One region of the Alkalibacillus sp. S2W genome, then DNA from elsewhere that is predicted to be linked to it. Evidence: riboswitches for the same ligand, from Rfam matches in the RefSeq annotation. Region 1 holds a riboswitch; each other region holds the start of a gene.
The links. Region 1 has a riboswitch for S-adenosylmethionine ahead of metX (homoserine O-acetyltransferase MetX). Riboswitches for the same ligand answer to the same signal wherever they lie in the genome.

Region 1 (2,207 bases):
TTTAGTAAAGCAAAAAAATAAAAGCAAGGTGATCATGATGTCTAATAAGGATTACAGAGTATTGCTTTATTACAAGTATGTTCCGATTGAGGATCCGGAAACATTTCGTGATGAGCACTTACAATTCTGTTTTGACCTAGGATTAAAGGGTCGTATTTTAGTTGCTGAGGAAGGTTTGAATGGGACTGTCTCAGGAACGGTGGAACAAACGAATAAGTATATGGAAGCTTTACGTGCTGACCCACGTTTTGCAGATATTGAATTCAAAATTGATGAAGCGGATGATCATGCATTTAAGAAGATGCATGTTCGCCATCGTGATGAAATCGTGAACTTAAGCTTGGATGAAGAAGAAGACGTGTCACCCATGGAAGATACGGCTGAATTTCTTGATCCGAAAGAATTCCATGAAGAAATGCAACGTGATGATGCTATCATTCTAGATGCGCGTAATGATTATGAGTATGATGTTGGCCATTTTCGTGGCGCCATTCGCCCGAACATTCGCACATTTCGCGAACTACCTGATTGGATTAAGGAAAACAAAGACATGCTTGAAGGTAAACGTGTCTTAACGTACTGTACAGGTGGAATTCGTTGTGAGCGTTTTACAGGTTGGTTAAAGGACGAAGGTATAGATGATGTCGGTCAGTTACATGGTGGCATCGTCACATATGGTAAAGACCCTGAAGTTCAAGGAGATCTATGGGATGGTCAATGCTATGTTTTTGATGAACGCATTACAGTACCGATTAATCAAGTTGAACACAATGTCGTAGGTCGCGACTATTTCACAGGTGAGCCATGTGAACGTTATATTAACTGCGCGAACCCGGATTGTAACGAACAGTTACTAGCTTCAGAAGAGAATGAACATTTCTTTATGAGAAGTTGTTCACCTGAATGCCGTGAGCACCCTCGCAATCGCTATATCGAGGAACACGGTTTATCTGAAGAAGAAGTGCAAGCGAAATTAGCTAAGATTGAAGCTTCAAAAAAACAAGAGGTTTAATCTGGTTATTGACTTAAAAATAAGTAAGTGGTAAGATGCATATAATTTAATTAACAAAATTGTATAACAATTTAAACTCTTATCAAGAGTGGCTGAGGGACTGGCCCGACGACGCCCGGCAACCTTCGAACAACGGTTTGAAAGGTGCTAATTCCTGCGAAGCAAGTGTTTGCTTTGGGAGATGAGAGAGACAAATGGATTCGTCTATTTACACCTCTCTATCTTTCAAAGATAGGGAGGTTTTTTTATGGTTTTGAAAGCGAAAGGATGACAGCAATATGAACCGAGTCACTGATCGTGTAGCTATTCCGAACGTGACGTTAGAGTCAGGGACGTTTCTTGAAGAAATTGAACTTGTTTATGAACGCGCTGGAACAAAAGGTAAACCCATCATCCTCGTTTGCCATGCTTTAACAGGCAATCATATCACAGTAGGTACAGAAGATTCCCCTGGATGGTGGCGAGGGTTAATCCATGAAGGAGGTTATGTTGATCTCGATCAATATGAGGTGATCACTTTTAATACATTAGGTGGATGTCATGGCTCTACAGGGCCCTTATCGCTAAGTCCAGAAACGGGCCAGATATATGGTGCTGATTTTCCGACTTTAACAGTCCGTGACTTAGTCGAGATTCAATTTTTAGCTTTAAAAAAGTTAGGTGTTCATCAACTCCATTCTGTTATGGGAAGTTCATTAGGGGGCATGCAAGTGCTGGAGTGGGCGGTGATGTATCCGTGGTTTATTAAATCGATTATTCCACTAGCAATTACACCTCAGTTCAGTGATTACGCAATCGCGTTTAATCATATTTCGGCTCAAGCGATCCGCCAAGATCCTAATTGGCAGCAAGGAAAAATCCCGAAAGACGGACTTGGTTTAGCACGTTCGATTGGCATGATTACCTATCGTTCTGCGCCGTTATTCCAATCGCGGTTTAACCGAGAGCACGATGGTGATCAATATCAAGTCGTGCATTATTTAAACTATCAGGCAGAACAAATTGCCGAACGTTTTGATGCGAATAGTTACTTAGTTTTGTTAGAGGCGATGAACAGTCATGATCTTAGTCGAGGACGGGGTGATTTAGAACAAATATTTTTTGATTGGCAAGCCCCTGTATATGCATTTGGTTTTGAACATGACTTGTTATATCCGCCAGAAGATATCCAAAAATTTATCCAAGATCTTCAAGC
Region 2 (2,207 bases), 890 kb from region 1:
TGGTTATATTATTACACCACTTCTCGGGCAAAAATATGTCGAAGGTAAGACAACAATTGGTGAGCGCCCACTACATTTGTTAACATCACGCGGCTTAGGAACGACTCGGCTTCCTTTTCGGTTTCTCTGCCGGCCTGAGATTAATGTCATCACACTAAATGCCACTTAAAGTGGCTTGTCAAGAAATTGTAAAAACATTCACGTTCCTGTCACACGCCGTTATTTTATAACATGTTAAAATAAGTATAAATTAATTTTAAATGCGTGATTAATAACGGATAAGATTGATAAATGGAGTTGATAAAATGATCAGTCGATCTAAATGGGTAATCCCACTTAGCATCATAGGCATTCTGACATTTCTTGTCGCCTGTAATGGTAGTTCAGCCAGTGAACTGGAAGCCGAGCTGGATGTCGAAGTTAAATCATTCGAATATACGAATCAAGATAATGAAACAGTCAGCTTAGAAGACCTCAAAGGACAATATTGGGTTGCTAATTTTATTTTCACAAGTTGTAATACAGTATGCCCCCCTATGACAGGTAATATGGCTGGTTTACAACAAACAGCAGCTGAAGAAGATTTAGATGTTCGTTTTGTTTCATTTAGTGTCGATCCTGAAGTTGACGACCCTGAGACATTAAAGGCTTTTGGTGATAAGTATAATGCCGACTATAGCAATTGGGATTTTCTAACAGGCTATTCCCAAAATGAAATCGAAAGTTTCGCTGCAAATTCTTTCAATACACTCGTCTCCAAAGTGGATGGTGAAAGTCAAGTCAACCATGGTACATCATTTGCTTTAGTTAATCCAGAAGGTACTGTCATTAAGACTTATTCTGGTACAAGCAATGAGGCAATGGATGATATTATTAAAGACTTGAAAGCAGTTAATTAATAAGTGTGATTGACAGTGGTCTTGTCATCATGTAAGTTGTGCTTTAATAAATTTCATACAATTCTTATCAAGAGAAGTGGAGGGACTGGCCCTTTGAAGCTTCAGCAACAGGTTCTTGACACTGTGCTAATTCCAGTAGCAAACGCTAGAAGATAAGAAGAGAACAAACACGTACGAGTCTCTTCTTAGGAAGAGGCTTTTTTTATGGAGATTCACATCCATTACAAACATATACTTTAAAGCGAAGGATATACCATGACAAAAAATCAGGTTCCGTTTCGAGCTGACCATGTAGGGAGTTTATTAAGACCCGAAAGGCTTCACCAAGCACGCTCTGATTATAAGCAAGGCATCATTAATGAAGAGACATTACGACAGGTTGAAGATCAAGAAATTGAACGCATTGTTAATAAACAAATAGAAATTGGATTAGAAGCTGTTACAGATGGCGAATTCCGACGCACTTGGTTTCATTTAGATTTTATGGAGCATTTCCATGGTATGGAGGGATATGTACCTGAAACAGGCTTCCAATTCGCAAACGATACTGAAACCGAACGATATGATGTTCGTAATACAGGGCGTATTTCTTTTAACCCTAACCACCCTTTTATAGAAGACTTCAAAACATTAAACCAAATTGTAAATGGTCGAGCAGTTGCCAAATTAACCATTCCAAGTCCTAATCAATTTTTTAATGCTGGTATTCAAAACGAATCGATCTATTCCGACATCGAAACGTATGCAGCAGATATTATTCGAGCCTACCAAGATGCGATTCAAGCATTTTATGATGCTGGTGTCCGTTACCTACAATTTGATGATGTCTACATTGCTGGATTATCAGCACCTGATATCCCATTTAATGATGGGCAATATTCGCGTGAATACCTTATCGATCTAGCGCTACGTGTTGTCAATGGCAGCTTAGAACACAAACCAGATGATTTGTATGTCACGACACACTTATGCCGTAGTAACTATCGTTCAACTTGGGCATTTTCAGGTGGCTATGACTTAATTGCCCCAACATTATTTGCTTATGAAAAAGTGGACGGTTTCTTTCTAGAGTATGATGAACGATCAGGCGGGTTTGAACCTTTAAAACACATCCCAGAAGATGGCCCGAGGGTTGTATTAGGATTATTGACTTCTAAAAGTGGCAAGCTAGAAAATCGCGATCTTATAATCAGTCAAGTGAATGAGGCTTCTTCCTACCTATCTAAAGAACAACTATGCCTAAGTCCACAATGTGGATTTGCTTCGACTCATCATGGTAATGATTTAACTGAAGAAGAACAATGGGAA
Region 3 (2,207 bases), 1.0 Mb from region 1:
TTTTGATTTTAATGTTTCGACTCGATCGGTTCTCTCCCAAGTGAAATCTTCATCTAAGCGGCCAAAATGACCGTAAGCTGCCGTTCGCTTATAAATCGGACGACGGAGATCTAACATTTTTATTATACCTGCCGGGCGTAAATCAAACGTATCGCGCACGGCTTCGACTAATTTCTCTTCTGAAACTTGACCTGTTCCAAACGTATCAACAGCAATTGACACTGGTTGAGCCACACCAATCGCATAAGCTAATTGAACTTCACATTGATCAGCAAGTCCAGCTGCGACAATATTTTTCGCCACATAACGTGCCGCATAAGCCGCTGATCGGTCCACTTTAGTCGCGTCTTTACCACTAAAGGCACCGCCACCATGACGAGCATAACCCCCATAGGTATCGACAATGATTTTACGTCCTGTCAGTCCAGCATCACCTTGAGGACCTCCGATGACAAATCGACCTGTTGGGTTAATGAAGAATTTCGTCTTATCATCAATTAAGTTCTCTGATACAACAGGCTTAATCACATGTTCATTTAAATCGGCTTTAATTTGTTCGAGGTCAATTTCAGGATGGTGTTGTGTTGAAATGACAATCGTATCGACACGTTCTGCTTCTCCATTTTCATCATATTCCACAGTTACTTGTGTCTTACCATCTGGTCGTAAATATGGGATTAATTCAGTTTTTCTGACATCTGCCATTCGTTTGGATAGTTTATGAGCTAATGAAATGGGCAGTGGCATTAATTCTTTCGTCTCGTTGCTAGCGTAACCAAACATTAAACCTTGGTCACCAGCACCTATAGACTCAATTTCTTCATCTGACATTTGACCTTCCCGTTTTTCATAAGCCTCATCAACCCCTTGGGCAATATCAGCCGACTGTTCATCAATCGATGTTAATACAGCACATGTTTCATAATCAAAGCCATATTTAGCACGCGTATAACCAATATCTTTTACTGTATCACGCACAATCGTCGGAATATCGACATAGGTTGATGTTGAGATTTCACCTGATACTAAGACTAGTCCTGTTGTGATCGTCGTTTCACAGGCGACGCGTGCATTGGGATCACGAGAAACGATTTCATCTAAAATCGCATCGGAAATTTGGTCAGACATTTTGTCAGGATGGCCTTCTGTCACAGATTCAGATGTAAAGAGACGACGTTGTTTCGTCATAACTAGAGATCCTCCTCATTTGTTTAATGGAACGGATTTCATACCCTTTGTACAAAGCATGGGTTCACTTCATGGTTCCTTTATAGTTTTGCTTTATTTTCGATAATCGGCTCTGTTAGAATAAAGTTAATTCATAGTTTCAATACAAACAAACCTTATACCAATAAAAAAACCTTTCCCAATTTAGACAAGGGAAAGGTATGTATAGCCTTTCGCTCTTATCGTCCAAGGGTCCCCTTGCATCAGGATGAGCACCTGTCACAAATGTGATGGTTGCCGAGCTTCATCGGGCCTGTTCCCTCCACTTACTCTGGATAAGAGAAATACCGTTTACTGCTATATCATAACGTGAGGCTTATTTCGTGTCAACTTTTGACACCTTCATTTAGTAATGGCAAGATTTCACTAAAATCCGTGTAAAAATTTTATAAATAGTGTGGTTTAATTTATAAAATGTGTTATACTAATAACGAATTATGTCATATACATAAATACATATTTTATATAAAGGGTGATCTGGTAATGAAAACTATTGAAGCTGATACACTGGTATCACAATTATCAAACGCTAATCAGACGGATAAAAATTTATCCATTGCGGAACTAGTTGAAAATATTTTAGCACGTGATGAAGGAATTTTAACCTCAACTGGTGCCATCAGAGCAACAACTGGCCATTATACTGGTCGCTCACCCAAGGATAAATTCATCGTTGAAGATGAAGAGACGAAAGATCGCATCGATTGGGGCGAGGTTAATCAACCTATAGACGAAAGCGTATTTAATAATCTTTTGCATAAAGTGACGGATTATTTAGCTGAACGTGACCAACTATTTTCCTTTAAAGGATTTGCTGGAGCCGATGAAAAACATCGCCTTCCCATTGAAGTGATCACAGAATTTGCTTGGCATAATTTGTTTGCTAATCAGATGTTCATTCGTCCAAGTGCTGAGGAATTATCAGAGCATGAAACCAAATTCTCGGTTATTTCTGCTCCACACTTTAAAGCGGACCCAGA
Region 4 (2,207 bases), 950 kb from region 1:
TTATTGAAAGAGATGGGACCTTATTTAGTTAAAGAAGAGACGCAACAAACGTAAAACTGTTATTGTTATTCAATAAACTTTGATAAAGTCCGTTGTTGAAATTGTGATCCGCTATCGGTGTATAGTTTAGTTTCGCTGTATGTGTTGGGGTTTCGCTGTATCAAGCGATGGTTTCGCTGTATAATGGAGAGATTTCGCTGTATAGAGCGCCAATTGCGCTGTATCATGCGCCTTTTTCGCTGTATCACTGTATCACAGCGGGGTCTCGAGACACGCACTATAACATCGACGACCCAGAAGACTAATGTCGACACCAACGCTACTCACAATTCAACAACTAAGAGATTATAACTCAACATCAAATTAAAATAAAACTATAAAAGCTTAAACGTTAAAAGCCCCGAACTCACCTGATAAGTTCGGGGCTTTTAATGATTTATTGAGCTGGGAAGTAATCGCCAATGATTTTAATGACTTCAACAAAGTCGTCTTTATCGCCGAAGTGACCGACAATATTACCATCTAAATCGATCACAATGGTTGTCGGGACACCATCACCTTGATATAAATCGTAAATTTCTCGACCACGATCCTGTAGGACTGGCTGAGTTAAAAATTGTTCTTGGAATTTATGCGCTTCAGACATATCACGTTCGCGGCCAGTTACATTGATTGTCATCATTTCAATATTATTATGCCGCATCGTCTTATAAAACTGTTCTTTTTTCGGCAAGTCGCGTGCACAGTCTGGACACCATGATGCCCAAAAAGTGAGAACGATCACTTTTTCACCTATTACATCACTAAGGTTAAACGTTTGATCAGGGTTATCTAAATAAGGCAATTCAAATGTTGGTGCTTTCATCTTCATCATCCTTTTATTGAAATTTTCTTTGAAGTTGTATTTGACGATTATCTATTCCTATGCTAACATACAATTTATCGCAAGTTGAATAACAAACTTCTTATCCAGAGAGGCGGAGGGAAAGGCCCTGTGAAGCCCGGCAACCGTCATGTAGCGTACATGATTGGTGCTAATTCCTGCAATGTGAAAGCATTGTAAGATAAGATCGAGTAAACCTCTTTCTTGTTCTTACAAGAAAGTTTTTTTGTGATTAACACATTAACAGATTAACGTATAAAAAGAATAATGCATTAAAATCTCTTATCAAGAGAGGTGGAGGGACAGGCCCTGCGAAACCCAGCAACCGTCATGTATGAGGCATGATAGGTGCTAATTCCTTCAAAGCATATTTTGCTTTGAAAGATAAGAGAACAATTGGTTAATTCGTCAAACCTTTCTGTTCTCTTATTGGAGCAGAAAGGTTTTTTATTTTGGCAGCAAGGAGGTCATAACTGTGATAAAGATCAATAATTTGTCTAAAACCTTTAAAACAAAAGATCAAACCGTACAAGCCGTTGATGATGTATCCATCGATATTGAAAAAGGTGATATATACGGGGTGATTGGTTATAGCGGTGCAGGAAAGAGTACATTTGTCCGATTAATCAATCGCCTAGAAGATCCGACAGATGGTGAAATTATTTTAAATGGTCAAGATATGACGGATCTCAGTAAGGCGCAATTACGTCTTGAACGGCAGAAAATCGGGATGATTTTTCAACATTTTAACTTACTATGGTCACGAACGGTTTTTGAGAATATTGCATTTCCATTAGAAATAGCAGGTGTGCCAAAGGCTGATCGTGAAGAAAAAGTGCTTGAGCTCATCGAATTAGTGGGGCTTAAAGGACGTGAAAATTCTTATCCTTCTCAATTAAGTGGTGGTCAGAAGCAACGTGTAGGGATTGCTAGGTCACTTGCGAACGACCCGAAAGTATTGTTATGTGATGAAGCCACATCAGCTCTCGATCCTGAGACAACGGATGACATTTTAGAATTACTCGTTTCGATTAATGAAAAGCTCGATTTAACGATTATTCTCATTACGCATGAGATGCATGTCATTCAAAAGATTTGTCATCGTGTAGCCGTGATGGAGCAAGGACATGTGGTTGAACAGGGTGATGTTTTAGATGTCTTTATGAACCCGCAATCGAAAACGACGAAGCGATTTGTTCAACAATTAAATCCTCAAGAAGGGTCAGTGGAAGAGTTAAAGGACTTTATTACATCAGATGATCGTTCCAAAGTAGTGAAGTTACACTTTGTTGGGCATAATGCGAAACGGGCATTAATCAGCGAT

Region 2: it holds a riboswitch for S-adenosylmethionine, as region 1 does, so the genes downstream of both, ACKXGF_RS06095 (5-methyltetrahydropteroyltriglutamate--homocysteine S-methyltransferase) here and metX (homoserine O-acetyltransferase MetX) in region 1, are expected to answer to the same signal.
Region 3: it holds a riboswitch for S-adenosylmethionine, as region 1 does, so the genes downstream of both, metK (methionine adenosyltransferase) here and metX (homoserine O-acetyltransferase MetX) in region 1, are expected to answer to the same signal.
Region 4: it holds a riboswitch for S-adenosylmethionine, as region 1 does, so the genes downstream of both, ACKXGF_RS10985 (methionine ABC transporter ATP-binding protein) here and metX (homoserine O-acetyltransferase MetX) in region 1, are expected to answer to the same signal.

Annotation. Positions count from the first base shown of each region.
Region 1 covers NZ_CP177234.1:229,486-231,692, forward strand. Annotated here, with positions in the region: gene ACKXGF_RS01325 (rhodanese-related sulfurtransferase) at 35-1,012, shown strand; SAM riboswitch class I at 1,089-1,200, shown strand; gene metX (homoserine O-acetyltransferase MetX) at 1,291-2,207, shown strand, end outside.
Region 2 covers NZ_CP177234.1:1,117,863-1,120,069, reverse strand. Annotated here, with positions in the region: gene ACKXGF_RS06105 (metallophosphoesterase) at 1-169, shown strand, start outside; gene ACKXGF_RS06100 (SCO family protein) at 306-899, shown strand; SAM riboswitch class I at 961-1,058, shown strand; gene ACKXGF_RS06095 (5-methyltetrahydropteroyltriglutamate--homocysteine S-methyltransferase) at 1,155-2,207, shown strand, end outside.
Region 3 covers NZ_CP177234.1:1,995,335-1,997,541, forward strand. Annotated here, with positions in the region: gene metK (methionine adenosyltransferase) at 1-1,188, opposite strand, end outside; SAM riboswitch class I at 1,404-1,509, opposite strand; gene pckA (phosphoenolpyruvate carboxykinase (ATP)) at 1,711-2,207, shown strand, end outside.
Region 4 covers NZ_CP177234.1:2,058,687-2,060,893, reverse strand. Annotated here, with positions in the region: gene ACKXGF_RS10995 (thioredoxin family protein) at 1-54, shown strand, start outside; gene ACKXGF_RS10990 (TlpA family protein disulfide reductase) at 437-865, opposite strand; SAM riboswitch class I at 963-1,071, shown strand; SAM riboswitch class I at 1,163-1,274, shown strand; gene ACKXGF_RS10985 (methionine ABC transporter ATP-binding protein) at 1,359-2,207, shown strand, end outside.